3 regions of the Pseudomonas sp. 910_21 genome follow, and region 1 is predicted to be linked to each of the others. Evidence: predicted binding sites of a transcription regulator. Region 1 holds the regulator's gene; each other region holds the start of a gene.
What was found. Region 1 encodes sigma-54, which starts transcription at its own class of promoters, with help from an activator protein. Its sites were predicted from a motif close to ANTGGCATNNANNTTGCTNT; they were not measured.
Positions count from the first base shown of each region.

Region 2: a site for sigma-54 is predicted at 3,234-3,253, ahead of glnA (glutamate--ammonia ligase). Genes of this name have one in related genera too.
Region 3: a site for sigma-54 is predicted at 1,698-1,717, ahead of flhA (flagellar biosynthesis protein FlhA). Genes of this name have one in related genera too.

Region 1 is NZ_VXCY01000001.1:883,891-889,584, reverse strand. Features, by position in the region: gene FW796_RS04130 (superoxide dismutase) at 1-121, shown strand, start outside; gene FW796_RS04125 (ZIP family metal transporter) at 155-1,048, shown strand; gene FW796_RS04120 (HPr family phosphocarrier protein) at 1,078-1,350, opposite strand; gene rapZ (RNase adapter RapZ) at 1,367-2,224, opposite strand; gene ptsN (PTS IIA-like nitrogen regulatory protein PtsN) at 2,227-2,691, opposite strand; gene hpf (ribosome hibernation-promoting factor, HPF/YfiA family) at 2,704-3,009, opposite strand; gene FW796_RS04100 (RNA polymerase factor sigma-54) at 3,135-4,628, opposite strand; gene lptB (LPS export ABC transporter ATP-binding protein) at 4,811-5,536, opposite strand; gene lptA (lipopolysaccharide transport periplasmic protein LptA) at 5,536-5,694, opposite strand, start outside.
Region 2 is NZ_VXCY01000004.1:401,388-407,081, reverse strand. Features, by position in the region: gene FW796_RS15535 (CaiB/BaiF CoA transferase family protein) at 1-614, shown strand, start outside; gene FW796_RS15530 (hypothetical protein) at 624-971, opposite strand; gene FW796_RS15525 (chorismate mutase) at 1,050-1,604, opposite strand; gene glnA (glutamate--ammonia ligase) at 1,729-3,135, opposite strand; gene thiI (tRNA uracil 4-sulfurtransferase ThiI) at 3,468-4,922, shown strand; gene typA (translational GTPase TypA) at 5,062-5,694, shown strand, end outside.
Region 3 is NZ_VXCY01000001.1:47,094-52,787, reverse strand. Features, by position in the region: gene fliR (flagellar biosynthetic protein FliR) at 1-456, shown strand, start outside; gene flhB (flagellar biosynthesis protein FlhB) at 460-1,635, shown strand; gene flhA (flagellar biosynthesis protein FlhA) at 1,919-4,048, shown strand; gene flhF (flagellar biosynthesis protein FlhF) at 4,060-5,382, shown strand; gene fleN (flagellar synthesis regulator FleN) at 5,501-5,694, shown strand, end outside.

The sequences.
Region 1 (5,694 bases):
CGTGTGGGAGCACGCCTACTACCTGCGTTATCAGAACCGTCGGCCGGAATACATCAATGCGTTCTACAACGTGATCAATTGGCCGGAAGTCGCGCAACGCTATCAGGCCGCGATGGCCTGATACCTCCATTCATAACAAGATCTAAGGCCGATTATGGGCACTGAAACACTGGCGATCAGCAGCGGACGGATGTTTCGTTATGCCTTCGGTTCGCTGTTGCTGTTGGCGGGGACCGCGTTGCTGGTGGCTCAAGGGCTGAGCTGGCTGAATCTGGAACCAAGGTTGTTGCGCGCCTTGCAGGGTGGCTCGATCTGCGCATTGGGCACGGCACTAGGGGCGGTCCCGGTGCTGGTGATCCGCAGAATGCCGATGGCCGTGAGCGATACGTTGCTGGGTTTTGGCGCTGGGGTGATGCTGGCGGCGACGGCGTTTTCGCTGATCGTTCCCGGTATTGCCGCCGCTCAAGACTTGGGTTTGTCTGCCTGGGGCTCCAGTGGCCTGGTTTGCGCCGGCATCATGCTGGGTGCCTTTGGTTTGTTCCTGGTGGATCGCAAGGTCTCGGGCGCGAGCCCCGAAGTCCTGGTCGGCACGGCGGAACATCCGGTGATTGCGCCACGCATCTGGCTGTTTGTCTTCGCCATCATTGCCCACAACATTCCGGAAGGCATGGCGGTGGGGGTGTCGGCAGGGGGCGGCATGGCAGATGCGGACAGCCTGGCCATGGGGATTGCCCTGCAGGATGTGCCGGAGGGACTGGTGATCGCACTGGTGCTGGCGGGGGCGGGGATGTCGCGGGTCAGGGCATTCCTGATTGGCGCCGCTTCAGGTTTGGTGGAGCCGGTCTTTGCCTTGCTCTGTGCCTGGTTGGTGAGTCTGGCGCAGGTGCTGCTGCCGCTGGGGTTGGCCCTGGCGGCGGGAGCCATGTTGCTGGTGGTGACTCACGAAGTGATTCCCGAGTCCCGTCGCAATGGTCACGAAAAGCTCGCCAGCCTCGGCTTGTGCATCGGCTTTTGCCTGATGATGGTGATGGATACGGCGCTCGCCTGAGGGGCGCTTGGCGAGTGGCCCGGAGGGGCTTACTCGCCCTCGTCGAAGTAGTTGTTGATCAATGCCACCAGCGCATTCAGCGCTTCCTGTTCCTGCTCGCCTTCGGTCTTCAGATGAATCTTGGTGCCCTTGCCTGCGGCGAGCATCATCATGGCCATGATGCTTTTGCCGTCCACCATGGATTCCGGGCTCCTGCCGGCGCGGATCTGGCAGGGGAACTGCCCCGCTACGCCGACGAATTTGGCTGAGGCACGGGCATGCAGGCCCAGTTTGTTGATGATTTCGATTTCCAGAGCTGGCATCGCGGGGTAGATCCTTTCAGCTAAGGTCGCGGTGGCGAACCTGGACGTTCTTCAGGGATTTTTGCAGGACCTGGCCCAGGCGCTCGGTCAGGTACACGGAGCGGTGGTGCCCGCCGGTGCAACCAATGGCAATGGTTACATAAGCGCGATTGCTGGCAGCGAAACGTGGCAGCCACTTGAGCAGATAGCTGGAGATGTCCTGGAACATTTCCTCGACATCGGGCTGTGCGGCCAGGTATTCGGCCACAGGTGCGTCCAGCCCGGATTGGGCGCGTAGTTCGGGCTTCCAATACGGATTGGGCAGGCAGCGCACGTCGAATACCAGATCGGCGTCCACCGGCATGCCGCGCTTGAAACCGAAAGACTCCACCAGGAACGCAGTCCCGGGTTCGGGTTGGTTCAGCAGGCGCAGCTTGATGGTGTCCCGCAGTTGGTAGAGGTTCAGATTGGTGGTGTTGACCTTGAGGTCGGCCAGATCGACGATGGGGCCCAGCAGCTGGGTTTCATCGTGGATGGCTTCGGCCAGCGAGCGATTGGCACTGCTCAGCGGGTGACGCCGCCGGGTTTCCGAGAAGCGCTTGAGCAGGGTTTCCTCGTCGGCGTCCAGATAGAGCACGTCGCACTGGATATGCCGGCTGCGTACTTCTTCCAGCAACTCGGGGAAGCGCGACAGATGGCTGGGCAGGTTTCGGGCGTCGATGGAAACCGCCACCAGAGGTTGTGCCAGTTCCGTGTGAATCAACGCGCGCTCGGCCAGCTCGGGCAGCAAGCCGGCGGGAAGGTTGTCGATGCAGTAGTAGCCGTGGTCCTCAAGAACATCGAGGGCGGTGCTTTTACCTGAGCCGGAGCGGCCGCTGACAATGATCAAGCGCATGATTACTGACCGTTTTGCTCGTCCAGGACAACCTGATACAAGGCTTCATTGCTGGTGGCACTGCGCAGTCGGTCACGGACTTCCTTGCGATCGAGCATGCTGGCGATCTGCCGGAGCAGTTCCAGGTGTGCGTCGGTAGCGGCTTCCGGAACCAGGAGGACGAACAGCAGATCCACAGGGGCACCGTCGATGGCGTCGAAGTCGATTGGAGCGTCCAGGTGCATCAGCGCACTGATAGGCGACTCGCAGCCTTTGAGGCGGCAGTGGGGAATGGCGATGCCGTTGCCAAAACCGGTGGAACCGAGTTTTTCACGGGCGATCAGGCTCTCGAAGACATCCTGCATCTCCAGATCAGGCACTTCGCGGCTGATCAGGTTGGCAATTTGTTCGAGGGCGCGTTTTTTACTGCCGCCCGGCACGTTCACCAAGGAACGGCCGGGGGTCAGGATGCTTTCAAGTCGGATCATGGGAGGGGAGTGTTAGCGACCCGTGCCTTGGAGAAGGTGGAGTTGCTTTTCCTTATGCTTTTTCAGTTGGCGGTCAAGCTTGTCCGTGAGCAGGTCAATTGCGGCATACATATCGTCATGTTCTGCATTGGCGACGACCTCCCCACCGTGGATGTGCAGGGTGGCTTCGATTTTCTGCTTCAGCTTCTCTACAGCCATGGTGACCTGCACATTGGTAATCTTGTCGAAGTGCCGCTCCAGCCGGTCGAGTTTCTCGCCGATGTAAGCGCGCAGAGGTTCAGTCACTTCGAGTTGGTGTCCACTGATGTTGACTTGCATACAGCTTCTCCTTCGTTGCCAGTGCATAACGCGGCAGGCTGGGTTGCCTGCCACCTAGACCGCGTTTGAAACCGACTTTCGACCTGTTTCAAACACACTCTGAAACGCTGTGGCCAGCCCGGCGGCTACATCAACCGCTTCCGTTCGCTGGAAGGCGCGATCCCAAGGGATTCGCGGTACTTGGCGACGGTACGACGGGCTACCTGAATGCCTTGTGCCTCCAGTAAACCAGCGATCTTGCTGTCACTCAACGGCTTTTTCTGATTTTCCGCAGCCACCAGTTTTTTGATGATCGCGCGGATCGCCGTGGACGAGCATTCGCCGCCTTCGGAGGTGCTGACGTGGCTGGAGAAAAAGTATTTCAGTTCATATATGCCCCGGGGGGTATGCATGAATTTTTGCGTGGTCACACGGGAAATGGTCGATTCGTGCATGCCCACAGCTTCGGCGATGTCGTGCAGAACCAGAGGTTTCATGGCTTCATCGCCGTACTCCAGGAAGCCCCGTTGGTGCTCGACGATCTGAGTGGCGACTTTCATCAGGGTTTCGTTGCGGCTCTGCAGGCTCTTGATGAACCAGCGAGCTTCCTGCAACTGATTGCGCATGAAGGTGTTGTCGGCACTGGTGTCGGCGCGGCGAACAAAGCCGGCGTACTGTGCGTTGACCCGCAGGCGTGGCACGGACTCCTGATTCAATTCCACCAGCCAGCGCTCGTTGTCCTTGCGCACGATGACGTCCGGGACCACGTATTCGGCTTCGCTGGATTCGATCTGTGAGCCCGGGCGCGGGTTGAGGCTCTGCACCAGTTCGATGACCTGACGCAGTTCGTCTTCCTTGAGCTTCATGCGGCGCATCAGCTGGCTGTAGTCGCGACTGCCCAGGAGGTCGATGTAGTCACTGACCAGGCGCTGGGCTTCGCTCAGCCAGGGAGTTTTCGCTGGCAGTTGGCGCAGTTGCAGCAGGAGGCATTCGCCCAGGTTGCGGGCGCCGATGCCGGCCGGCTCGAATTGCTGGATGCGGTGCAGGACGGCTTCGATCTCGTCCAGTTCGATGTCCAATTCCGGATCGAAGGCCTCGAGAATTTCTTCAAGGGTCTCGTCCAGGTAGCCCTGATTGTTGATGCAATCGATCAGGGTCACGGCGATCAGGCGGTCGGTATCCGACATCGGCGCCAGGTTCAGTTGCCAGAGCAGGTGGCTTTGCAGGCTCTCGCCGGCCGATGTGCGAGTGGTGAAGTCCCACTCATCGTCATCGCTGCTGGGCAGGCTGCTGGCGCTGGTCTGGTAGACGTCTTCCCAGGCGGTGTCCACCGGCAGTTCGTTGGGGATGCGTTCGTTCCATTCGCCTTCCTCGAGGTTATCCACCGTGGGGGCGGTTTCCTGGTAGGAGGGTTCCTGGATCTCGGTGTTGGGTTTGGACTCTGTGTTGTCGGCCAAGGGGTCGCTGTTGTCGAAGTCTTCGCCATCTTCCTGGCGTTCGAGCATCGGGTTGGACTCCAGGGCTTCCTGGATTTCCTGTTGCAGGTCCAGGGTCGACAATTGGAGCAGGCGGATGGCCTGTTGCAGCTGCGGTGTCATCGTCAGCTGCTGGCCCATTCTCAGGACTAGCGATGGTTTCATGGCAGGGGCTTAACACCTTATTTGCCGGCGCACATGCGCCATCCACTACAGGGCGCCGGAGCGCCAAACATAAGCAAATTATATGCCTGAAACTGAAGTGTTTGCCTAGAGCGCTGTAACAATAAAATTTGTAGGGATTTATTGTTCCTGGCGCTCTGGCATCTAGCCCGACACCTCAGCCTTTACAGGCGGAACTCATGGCCCAGGTAGACTTCCTTGACCAGTTCGTTGGCCAGGATGGTCTCGGAGTCGCCTTCGGCGATCAGTTGCCCGTCATTGACGATATAGGCGGTTTCACAGATGTCCAGGGTTTCGCGGACGTTGTGGTCGGTGATCAGCACCCCAATGCCCTTGGCCTTCAGGTGGTGGATGATCTGCTTGATATCGCCGACCGAGATCGGGTCCACGCCGGCAAAGGGTTCGTCCAGCAGGATGAACTTGGGGGCAGTGGCCAGGGCGCGGGCGATTTCCACGCGGCGGCGTTCACCACCGGACAGGCTCATGCCAAGGTTGTCGCGGATGTGATTGATGTGGAATTCCTGCAGCAGGCTTTCCAGTTCCTGGCGACGGCCGGCCTTGTCGAGTTCCTTGCGGGTCTCGAGGATGGCCATGATGTTGTCGGCCACCGACAGCTTGCGGAAGATCGAAGCTTCCTGGGGCAGGTAGCCGATGCCGGCGCGAGCGCGACCGTGCATCGGTTGGTGGCTGACATCCAGGTCGTCGATCAGGACGCGGCCCTGATCGGCCTGGACCAGGCCGACGATCATGTAGAAGCAGGTGGTCTTGCCGGCGCCGTTGGGGCCGAGCAGGCCGACGATCTGGCCGCTGTCGATGGACAGGCTGACATCACGCACGACCTGGCGGCTCTTGTAGCTCTTGGCCAGGTGCTGAGCTTTCAGAGTTGCCATTACTGGGCCTTTTGCTCGTCGGTTTTCTTTTTCGGCTGGATGACCATGTCGATCCGCGGACGTGGTGCGGTGACCGAGCTGCCATTGGCGCGACCGGCGTTAGCCACTTGCTTGACGGTGTCGTAGACGATCTTCTCGCCTTCGGTGGTGTTGCCGTC
Region 2 (5,694 bases), on a different contig from region 1:
GCAGTGGCCTTGGGCAGTCTCTGGATATTTCCCTGTATGACTGCGGTGTCTCCCTGCTGCACCCTCATCTGCCGAACTACTTCGCCTCCGGCAAGCCCCCGAAACGCACTGGAAATGCCCATCCCAACATTGCCCCTTACGACAGCTATTGCACGGCTGGCGAACCGATCTTCCTCGCGGTTGGCAATGATCGACAGTTCGCCAGGCTGTGCCAGGAACTGGGGGCCAGCGAGTTGCTGGAAGACCCGCGGTTTGCCGATAACGGCCAGCGCTCGGTCAATCGCCAGGCCTTGAAGCAGGCGCTGGAGCGGCATCTGGCTGCCCACGATGGGGCCTCGCTGGCGCCGCGGCTGATTGGCCTGGGAGTGCCTTGCGGTTCGATTGCCACGGTGGATCAGGTGGTGGCTCATCCCCATACCCGGCATCGCGGCCTGTTGGTGGAGATGGGGGATTATCGGGGTGTGGGTTCACCGGTGAAGCTTTCGCGCACGCCGGCCAGTTATCGCAGTGCGCCGCCGGCCCTGGGCCAGGACACCCGCGCGGTGCTGCAGGGGTTGGGGCTGGATGAGTCAACTATCGCCAAGCTGTTGGCCAGCGGGGTGGTGCGCGGTTGAGGTTTGCGCTCAACGACGATGGGCTCGCAGCAGGCTGAAGGTGATGCTCGGACTCTGTTGCAGCACCCGCGCGCCGTCGAGGATCTGCACCGCCAGGCGATGTTGGCCGCGGTCGATATTCACCAGCGGCAGCTCGGGGCCTCGGCTGGGGCTTCCATAAGGCTGGTCGTCCAGCAGCAGACGCAGGCGATGCTGCGGCTGCAAGTCCGGGGCTAGCGTCACCTGCACATTGAAGCTGCCGTTGTTGGCCCGCAGCGCGCCGTGGTCTGGCACGCCCTGCAACTGCAGTTGTGTGTAAGGCTCTGCGCTGGCGGGCAGCGCCGTTATCCACAGCAGGCAAAAAACAGCGATGCGCATCACGGTGATTCCAGCCCATTACGGGTGTGCGGTTGAAAGGCTCAGCATAGGGCGGCGTGAGGCTGGGCGCGGGCGCGGTTAACCTTTGAACACACATAACTCAGCGGTAGCGCGAATCATTGCCAGCCGCCGCAACGGGTCGCTGCTGGCGGCCTGATTGGCCTGGGCCAGCCATTGCGGGCATTGGCGATCACCGCGATGGGAGCTGAAGTCGGCCAGTTGCTGCAGCAGGCGTTTTTGTAACTGATCGAGTTGTGGGCGGATCTGTCCGGCCAGGTCCTGGCGCGGCGTTTCCGGCGCCAGGCCTTGCAGGTGCCAGCTGGACAGCCTGGCGTACTGCAGCAGTTTGTTGGCTTCGATCTGGGCGGCGAAGAACTGCCCGACCGTTTCCTCACTCAGGTGATAGGTGGCGGCCTGGGCCGTAGCGCCGGCAATCACCTGCTGTTCCCGAGGACGGTCCTCCACCGCCTTGTGGCTGTCCCATTTGCTCAGGGCCACCTGATCGGCAATTGCCAGGCGTTCGCCGATGCTGTCCAGCAATGGGGCGAGAGCGGCGGGAGCTTCGGTGGCGCAGGCGGCTGTAGTGAGCAGGCTGCAGGTCAGGGCGAGGCACAGATTGAGGCGCGAAGTCATGGGTGGGCTCGGCTGATAAGAGAAGGTCGGCGCCCATGATGCACGCAACCACCCCGGGCAGGGCAAATGCGCGGGCATAAAAAAGGCCTCCCGAAGGAGGCCTCTTGATCACGCGGCTTGCGGATCAGCAGCTGTAGTACAGCTCGTATTCGAGTGGGTGTACGAAGGTACGGACCTTGATCTCTTCTTCGCTTTTCAGGGCGATGTAAGCGTCGATGAAGTCGTCGCTGAAAACGCCGCCTTTGGTCAGGAACGCACGACCTTTGTCCAGCTCTTCCAGGGCTTCCTTCAGGCTGCCGCAAACTTGTGGAATCTCTTTGGCCTCTTCAGGCGGCAGGTCATACAGGTTTTTGTCAGCAGCGTCGCCAGGGTGAATCTTGTTCTGGATACCGTCCAGGCCGGCCATCAGCAGAGCAGCGAAGGCCAGGTACGGGTTGGCAGCCGGGTCCGGGAAACGGGCTTCGATACGGCGGGCTTTAGGGCTCGACACGTAAGGAATACGGATCGAAGCGGAGCGGTTGCGCGCCGAGTAGGCCAGCATGACCGGGGCTTCGAAGCCTGGAACCAGACGCTTGTAGGAGTTGGTTGCCGGGTTGGTGAAGCCGTTCAGAGCCTTACCGTGCTTGATGATGCCGCCGATGAAGTACAGGGCGGTATCGGACAGGCCGGCATAGCCTTCACCAGCGAAGGTGTTCTTGCCGTCTTTCCAGATGGACATGTGCACGTGCATGCCCGAGCCGTTGTCGCCGTACAGTGGCTTAGGCATGAAAGTGGCGGTGCGACCGTAGGCGTCGGCCACGTTGTGCACGACGTATTTCAGGGTCTGGGTTTCGTCGGCTTTCTTCACCAGGGTGTTGAACTTGACGCCGATTTCATTCTGGCCGGCAGTCGCCACTTCGTGGTGGTGAACTTCAACGGTCAGGCCCATTTCTTCCAGTGCGTTGCACATGGAGGTACGGATTTCGTGGTCGTGGTCGAACGGTGGAACCGGGAAGTAGCCGCCTTTGACGCCTGGACGGTGGCCCTTGTTGCCGCCTTCGATGTCCTGGTCGGACATCCAGGAACCTTGTTCGGAGTAGATCTTGAACATCGAGCCGGAGATGTCGGACTTGAATTTCACTTGGTCGAAGATGAAGAACTCTGGCTCTGGACCGGCGAATACGGTGTCGCCGATGCCGGTGGCTTTCAGGTGCTCTTCGGCGCGCTTGGCGATGGCGCGTGGGTCGCGGTCGTAACCTTGCATGCTCGAAGGTTCGATGATGTCGCAGACCAGAATCAGGGTCGGTTCTTCGGTGAACGGGTCCAGCACGGCGGTTTCGTCGTCCGGCATCAGGATCATGTCGGAGGCTTCGATGCCTTTCCAGCCAGCAATGGAGGAGCCGTCGAACATCTTGCCGGATTCGAAGAAGTCTTCATCCAGCGCATCACGAGCCGGCATGGTCACGTGATGTTGAGTGCCCTTGGTGTCAGTGAAGCGCAGATCAATCCATTTGACGTCATGATCTTTGATGAGTTGAACCGACTTCGACATAGTGTCCTCCGGGGTGGCTTCGGGCTTGGTGTTGGAGTGCCCTTAGAATGTGGGTGATGCCGGCGCGAATACTCTGCCATGGCAACCTGCCTCACAAGGGAGCAAATTGCATGCCAGTGCCCCGAGATGGGTTTTCTGCCCCAAAATCACGCTTTCTGCAGCGGATTTGGCGTAATGCCGGCATTTGGCGCACTGCAATGTAGCGTCTTCTTTGATAAATGACCCGTTTTGGTGCATTGAAAACCTTCTGCACATTAACTGGTTAAACCTTGAGCAATTTCCGCTATAATCCGCGCCCCCCTTTTTCGGCTGGCCCAGCGCGCGCTGTTTTCATGAAACTAATCGTTAAAGTTTTCCCGGAAATCACCATCAAGAGCCGCCCGGTACGGACGCGTTTCATCCGTCAGTTGGCCAAGAACATCCGTGCCGTGCTCCGCGATCTGGACCCGGCCGTGGTGGTCAATGGTGTGTGGGACAACCTCGAACTGGAAACCGCCCTCAGCGAGCCCAAGGCCCTGAAGGACCTGACCGAGCGCCTGAGCTGCATGCCCGGCATCGCACATTTCCTGCAGGTCGACGAGTACCCTCTGGGCGACTTCGACGACATCGTTGCCAAGTGCAAGCAGCACTTCGGCGAGGCCTTGCCCGGGAAGATTTTTTCGGTGCGCTGCAAGCGCGCCGGCAAGCATGAATTCAGCTCCATGGATGTGGAAAAGTACGTTGGCAGCCAACTGCGTCGGCAGTGCGGCGCCGCCGGCATTTCCCTGAAAGAGCCGGAAATCGAAGTGCGGATGGAAATTCGCGACCAACGGTTGTTCGTGATCCACAGCCAGCACAATGGCATCGGCGGCTACCCGCTAGGCGCCCTGGAACAGACCCTGGTGCTGATGTCCGGCGGTTTCGATTCCACCGTGGCGGCCTACCAGATCATGCGCCGCGGCCTGATGGGGCATTTCTGCTTCTTCAATCTGGGCGGACGTGCCCACGAACTGGGCGTGATGGAAGTCGCGCACTATATATGGAAGAAGTACGGCAGCTCCCAGCGGGTGCTGTTCGTCAGCGTGCCGTTCGAGGAAGTGCTCGGGGAAATCCTTGGCAAAGTCGACAACAGTCATATGGGCGTCATTTTGAAGCGTATGATGTTGCGTGCCGCGTCGAGCATCGCCGACCGCCTGCACATCGACGCGCTGGTGACCGGCGAGGCGATTTCCCAGGTGTCCAGCCAGACCCTGCCGAACCTGTCGGTAATCGACTGCGTGACCGAGAAGCTGGTACTGCGTCCGCTGATCGCCAGCCACAAGCAGGACATCATCGACCTGGCCGTCGAAATCGGTACCGCCGACTTCGCCAAGCACATGCCGGAGTACTGCGGGGTCATCTCGGTGAACCCCAAGACCCATGCCAAGCGCCATCGCGTCGAGCATGAAGAGAAAGAATTCGATATGGCGGTGCTCGAGCGTGCGATCGAGCGGGCCAAACTGGTGCCGATCGATCGAGTGATCGACGAGTTGGGCCAGGATTTGCAGATTGAAGAAGTCAGTGAAGCGCTGGCCGGTCAGATCGTCATCGACATCCGTCACCCGGATGCCGAGGAAGATGACCCGCTGCAGCTGCCTGGCGTCGAAGTAAAAGCGCTGCCGTTCTATGCATTGAACGCCCGCTTCAAGGAACTGGACCCTACGCGCCAGTACCTGCTGTATTGCGACAAAGGCGTCATGAGTCGCCTGCATGCTCACCATCTGCTCAGTGAGGGACATGCCAATGTGCGCGTTTATAGACCGAGCTAAGTGCCCGGGGATGTTCGCCTGTGGCTTGCGTCACCGGCCCCCCGACGCCGCCGTCCAGCTGTAACGGCCAGGCCTGAATCTATTGTTAATCGCTGCCAGCATTTGTCAGCACACCGAATCCTCTGATCGAGATACACAAGTGATCGAAAATCTACGCAACATCGCCATCATTGCCCACGTTGACCATGGTAAGACCACCCTGGTAGACAAACTCCTGCGTCAATCCGGCACCCTGGAGCGCAACGAGCTCAACGACGAGCGCGTGATGGACTCCAACGACCAGGAAAAAGAACGCGGCATTACCATCCTGGCCAAAAACACCGCCATCAACTGGAACGGCTACCACATCAACATCGTGGACACCCCGGGCCACGCCGACTTCGGCGGCGAAGTTGAGCGCGTAATGTCCATGGTCGACTCCGTGCTGCTGCTGGTCGACGCTCAAGACGGCCCTATGCCGCAAACCCGTTTCGTGACCAAGAAGGCTTTCGAAGCCGGCCTGCGTCCAATCGTGGTGATCAACAAGGTTGACCGTCCGGGCGCGCGTCCTGACTGGGTTCTGGACCAGATCTTCGACCTGTTCGACAACCTGGGCGCCACTGAAGAACAGCTGGACTTCAAAGTCGTCTACGCCTCGGCCCTGAACGGCATTGCCGGTCTGGACCACACCGAAATGGCTGAAGACATGACCCCGCTGTACCAGTCGATCGTCGACAACGTACCTGCGCCGGCTGTTGACCGTGACGGTCCGTTCCAGATGCAGATCTCCGCA
Region 3 (5,694 bases), 840 kb from region 1:
GGCATGGGCTTCGCTTCCATGGTCGACCCCACCAACGGTGTCTCGGTGGCGGTGATCGGGCAGTTTTTCACCATGCTGGTGACCCTGCTGTTCCTGGCCATGAATGGCCATCTGGTGGTTTTTGAGGTCCTTACCGAAAGCTTCACCACCCTGCCGGTGGGCGGCGGCCTCATGGTCAACCACTACTGGGAGTTGGCGGGCAAGCTGGGTTGGGTCCTGGGGGCGGCGTTGCTCCTGGTGTTGCCGGCGATCACCGCCTTGCTGGTGGTCAACATCGCCTTTGGCGTGATGACCCGAGCCGCCCCGCAGTTGAACATCTTCTCCATCGGCTTTCCCCTGACCCTGGTGCTCGGCATGGGCATTGTCTGGATCAGCCTGGCCGACATTCTCAACCAGTATCAACCGCTGGCCTCCGAGGCCTTGCAGTTCTTACGCGAACTGGCAAAGGCGCGCTGAGCCATGGCAGAAAGCGAGAGCGGTCAGGACAAGACAGAAGACCCCACGGAGAAGCGCAAGAAGGACTCCCGGGAGAAGGGTGAAATCGCCCGTTCCAAGGAGCTCAATACCCTGGCCATCATGCTGGCGGGGGCGGGCGGTCTGCTGGTTTATGGGGGCGGTCTAGCTCAGGATCTGCTGGAAATCATGCGCCTGAACTTCTCTTTGCCCCGGGAAGTGCTGCTCAGCCCGGGCGCCATGGGACTGTACCTGCTGCACTCGGGCAAGATCGCCATCCTGGCGGTGCAGCCGGTGCTGTTGACCTTGCTGCTGGCGGCCGTCATCGGGCCGATATCCCTGGGGGGGTGGCTGTTTGCGGGCAAGAGCCTGGCGCCCAAGTTCAGTCGGATGAATCCGGCCAACGGCCTCAAGCGGATGTTTTCGTTCACTGCGTTGATTGAGTTGCTCAAGGCTCTGGCCAAGTTCGGCCTGGTGCTGTTCGTGGCGCTTTCGGTGTTGTCGTCGGACATTGACGACCTGCTGCGGATCGCCCACGAACCGCTTGAGCTGGCAATCATCCACAGTGTCCAGGTGGTGGGTTGGAGCACTTTGTGGATGGCTTGCGGGTTGATTTTGATCGCCGCGGTGGATGTGCCGGTGCAGCTGTACCAGGCCCATAAGAAGCTGTTGATGACCAAGCAGGAGGTGCGTGACGAGCACAAGGACCAGGAAGGTCGACCTGAGGTCAAGCAGAGGATTCGCCAGACCCAGCGCGAGATGTCCCAGCGGCGGATGATGGCAGCGATCCCCGAGGCCGACGTGGTCATCACCAACCCGACCCACTACGCCGTGGCTCTCAAGTACGACGCCGAGAAGGGTGGGGCGCCGGTGTTGCTGGCCAAGGGCAGTGATTTCTTGGCCCTGAAAATCCGCGAGATTGCCGTGGCCCATGAAGTGATGTTGTTGGAGTCCCCGGCCCTGGCGCGTTCCATCTATTACTCCACTGAGCTTGAGGAAGAGATCCCGGCGGGGCTTTACTTGGCGGTGGCCCAGGTCCTGGCCTATGTCTACCAGATTCGCCAGCACCGCGCAGGCAAGGGCAAGCGCCCGGACCCGCTCAAGGACTTGCCGATTCCTACGGATCTGCAGCGCGACACTGGCGGCAAGCAGTCCTCGGGCGGCCCCATCGATCCTGTCTAGTTCCAGGCATGCAGGCGCTGGCTTGCCAGCGAATGCGCCTTGCTTATGTCAGAAAAATGGCTAATTGCCATTATCTCGCCTTGTAACCCTGTCCCTTGCAGCCGGCCCTGCGACGCTTCGCTTGCCGGCGAGGGTGGTCCCGCGATCCTGTTCGCCGGCACGCCGGTTCCTCCTGGTTCAGGGCGCGATTGCGCCGCTGCGGCAAAGTTGGAAGGCTTCTTGCAGTAGCAGCCCCGAGCCGCTTCAGGCGTCAAAAGTTTGCTTTACGGAACGGGGTAAATCGGTGGATCGCTCTCAGTTAATCAACACGGCTCGCAGTAACCTGGTCGACCTCGGTCGAGGCAACCTGGGTGTACCTGTGCTGCTGTTGGTCATGCTGGCCATGATGATGCTGCCAGTGCCGGCGTTCCTGCTGGATGTGTTCTTCACCTTCAACATCGCCCTGTCGATTGTGGTCCTGCTGGTCTGCGTGTACGCCCTGCGACCGCTGGATTTCGCGGTGTTCCCGACCATTCTGCTGGTGGCCACCTTGCTGCGGTTGGCACTCAACGTGGCCTCGACCCGAGTGGTGATGCTCCACGGCCAGGAAGGCCATGCCGCGGCCGGTAAGGTGATCCAGGCCTTCGGTGAGGTGGTGATCGGCGGTAACTATGTCGTGGGTATCGTGGTCTTCGCGATCCTCATGATCATCAACTTCGTGGTGGTGACCAAGGGTGCCGGACGCATCTCCGAGGTGAGCGCGCGCTTCACCCTGGATGCCATGCCCGGCAAACAGATGGCCATCGACGCCGACCTCAACGCCGGCCTGATCGATCAGAATCAGGCCAAGCTGCGTCGTCTGGAGGTGGCCCAGGAAGCCGAGTTCTACGGCTCCATGGACGGTGCCAGCAAGTTCGTTCGCGGCGACGCCATCGCCGGCCTGTTGATCCTCTTCATCAACCTGATCGGCGGTATGGCGGTCGGTATCTTCCAGCACAACATGACCTTTGCCGACGCCGGCAAGGTCTATGCCTTGCTGACCATCGGTGACGGTTTGGTGGCGCAACTGCCATCGCTGCTGCTGTCCACTGCGGCCGCCATCATGGTGACGCGTGCTTCGGGTTCCGAAGAAATGGGCAAGCAGATCAACCGGCAGATGTTCGCCTCGCCCAAGGCGCTGGCGGTGGCCGCGGGCCTGATGGCGGTGATGGGGCTGGTGCCGGGCATGCCGCACTTCTCCTTCCTCAGCCTGGCAGCGGTGGCTGGCGGTGCGGCTTATCTGGTCTGGAGAAAGCAGAATCTGGTCAAGGTCCAGGCTCTGGAAGAGGTCCAGCGTCAGCAGGACCTGCTGCCTTCTCCGGCCCGGGCCATGGAAACCAAGGAGCTGGGTTGGGACGATGTGACCCCGATCGACATGATCGGCCTGGAAGTTGGCTACCGCCTGATTCCCCTGGTGGATCGCAACCAGGGCGGACAGCTGCTGGCGCGGATCAAGGGGGTGCGCAAGAAGCTCTCCCAGGACCTGGGCTTCCTCATGCCCACTGTGCATATCCGTGACAACCTGGACCTGGCCCCCAGTGCCTATCGCCTGACTCTGATGGGGGTGATCCTGGCGGAGGCCGAGATCTATCCGGATCGCGAATTGGCGATCAACCCCGGGCAGGTCTACGGCACCCTCAACGGTATCTCTGCCCGTGACCCGGCCTTCGGCCTGGAGGCGGTGTGGATCGAAATCAGCCAGCGGCCTCAGGCGCAGTCCCTCGGCTACACCGTGGTGGATGCCAGTACCGTGGTCGCCACCCACTTGAACCAGATTCTGTACAAGCACTCCAGCGAGCTGATCGGTCACGAGGAAGTGCAGCAGCTGATGCAGTTGCTGGCCAAGAGTTCGCCGAAGCTGGCGGAGGAGTTGGTGCCGGGTGTGCTGTCGTTGTCGCAGTTGCTCAAGGTTTTGCAGGCGCTGCTGGCCGAACAGGTGCCGGTACGGGATATCCGCAGCATTGCCGAGGCTATCGCCAACAATGCCGCCAAGAGTCAAGATACTGCCGCTTTGGTTGCCGCGGTTCGGGTCGGATTGTCTCGCGCCATCGTCCAAAGCATTGTAGGTACTGAGTCTGAGCTGCCAGTGATCACCTTGGAGCCAAGGTTGGAACAAATTTTGCTCAGCAGTTTGCAGAAGGCAGGACAAGGCCAGGAAGAAGGCGTTCTGCTGGAGCCAAGCATGGCTGAAAAGCTGCAACGTTCGCTGATCGATGCGGCGCAGCGTCAAGAGATGCAAGGTCAACCGGTGATTCTGTTGGTAGCGGGTCCGGTCCGCGCCATGCTCTCGCGGTTCGGGCGTCTCGCCGTTCCCGGGTTGCATGTGCTGGCGTACCAGGAAATTCCCGACAACAAGCAAGTGACCATCGTTGCGACAGTAGGGCCCAACGGCTGAGGTAGTGGGTTATGCAAGTTAAGCGTTTTTTCGCCGCCGATATGCGTCAGGCCATGAAACTGGTTCGTGATGAATTGGGCGCTGAAGCTGCCATTATCGGCAACCGGCGGATTGCTGGGGGTGTCGAGCTGACGGCTGCGCTGGATTACAAGTTGTCGGCGTTGTCGCCACGGGTTCCGAACATGGAACTCGAGGACGAGTTGCGCAAGACCCAGTCGCGGATCGTCACCGCCCAGGCCGAACTGAGCCTGCGGGGCGAGGGCGACAGCGCCTCGATCACCAATCGCCAGTTGTTCGCCGGTCTGCCATTGACTGCCGCCGAGCCGCTGATCGAGCCGACCCTGACCGAGCGTCCGCGCCCGGCGCCGGCTCCTGCTGCTCCGGCGCCCGATAATCGGGCTCTGGACTCCATGCGTTTCGAACTCAACGGTCTGCGCGAGCTGCTGGAAGTGCAACTGGGCTCTCTTGCCTGGAGCCAGTTGCAGGGCAGTCGCCCCGAGCAGGCCAACCTCTGGCGTCGCCTGCAGCGCATCGGCCTCTCCGGCCCGCTGTCTCGCGACCTGCTGGCACTGATCAGCGAAATCGACGAGCCTCGCCAGGCCTGGCGCATGTTGCTGGCACACCTGGCGCGGATGATCCAGACCCCGGAAGTCGAGCCGCTTGAAGAGGGTGGCGTGATCGCCATGGTCGGCCCTGCCGGCATGGGCAAGACCACCACCCTGGCCAAACTGGCAGCGCGCTATGTCCTCAAGTACGGCGCGCAGAACATCGCTCTGGTGAGCATGGACAGCTTCCGTATTGGCGCCCAGGAGCAGCTCAAGACCCTGGGGCGTATCCTCAATGTGTCGGTGACCCATGTCGATCCAGGCCAGTCCCTGGCTCAGGCCCTGGACCCGCTGCTGCGCAAGCGCGTGGTATTGATCGACACCGCCGGCCTGCAAGCCAGCGACCCGGCGTTGCGCATGCAACTGGAAAGCCTGGCCGGTCGTGGGATTCGGGCGAAGAATTACCTGGTACTGGCCACCACCAGCCAGAAGCAGGTGCTGACCGCTGCCTACCACAGCTACAAGCGCTGCGGTCTGGCCGGTTGCATCCTGACTAAACTGGATGAAACAGCCAGTCTTGGCGAGGTCTTGAGCCTGGCCATCAGTCACGAATTGCCGGTGGCCTATCTCACCGATGGTCCACGGATTCCCGACGATTTGCACCTGCCTCGCCGGCACCAGTTGGTGAGTCGCGCTGTCAGCGTGCAGATGCAGGAAGAACCCAGCGAAGAAGCCATGGCCGACATGTTCGCTGACCTCTATCACAGCCCGACCAAGCGGGTCGGCTGAGGTAGACATGAATAGATTGCAGTGTATCTACATCGATGGTCTGCCATGCATTGTTCCAATGGTGAACGCGCAGCCAGTTATGTGGCCCCGTCTAAGTAAGACAAGGTAAAGAAAGAACATGGGCAGCATGCATCCCGTACAGGTGATTGCGGTGACCGGCGGCAAAGGTGGCGTCGGCAAGACTAATGTGTCAGTGAACTTGTCCCTGGCTCTGGCTGAGCTCGGCCGGCGAGTCTTGCTGCTGGACGCCGATCTGGGACTGGCCAACGTCGATGTCCTGTTGGGTCTGACCCCCAAGCGCACCCTGGCGGA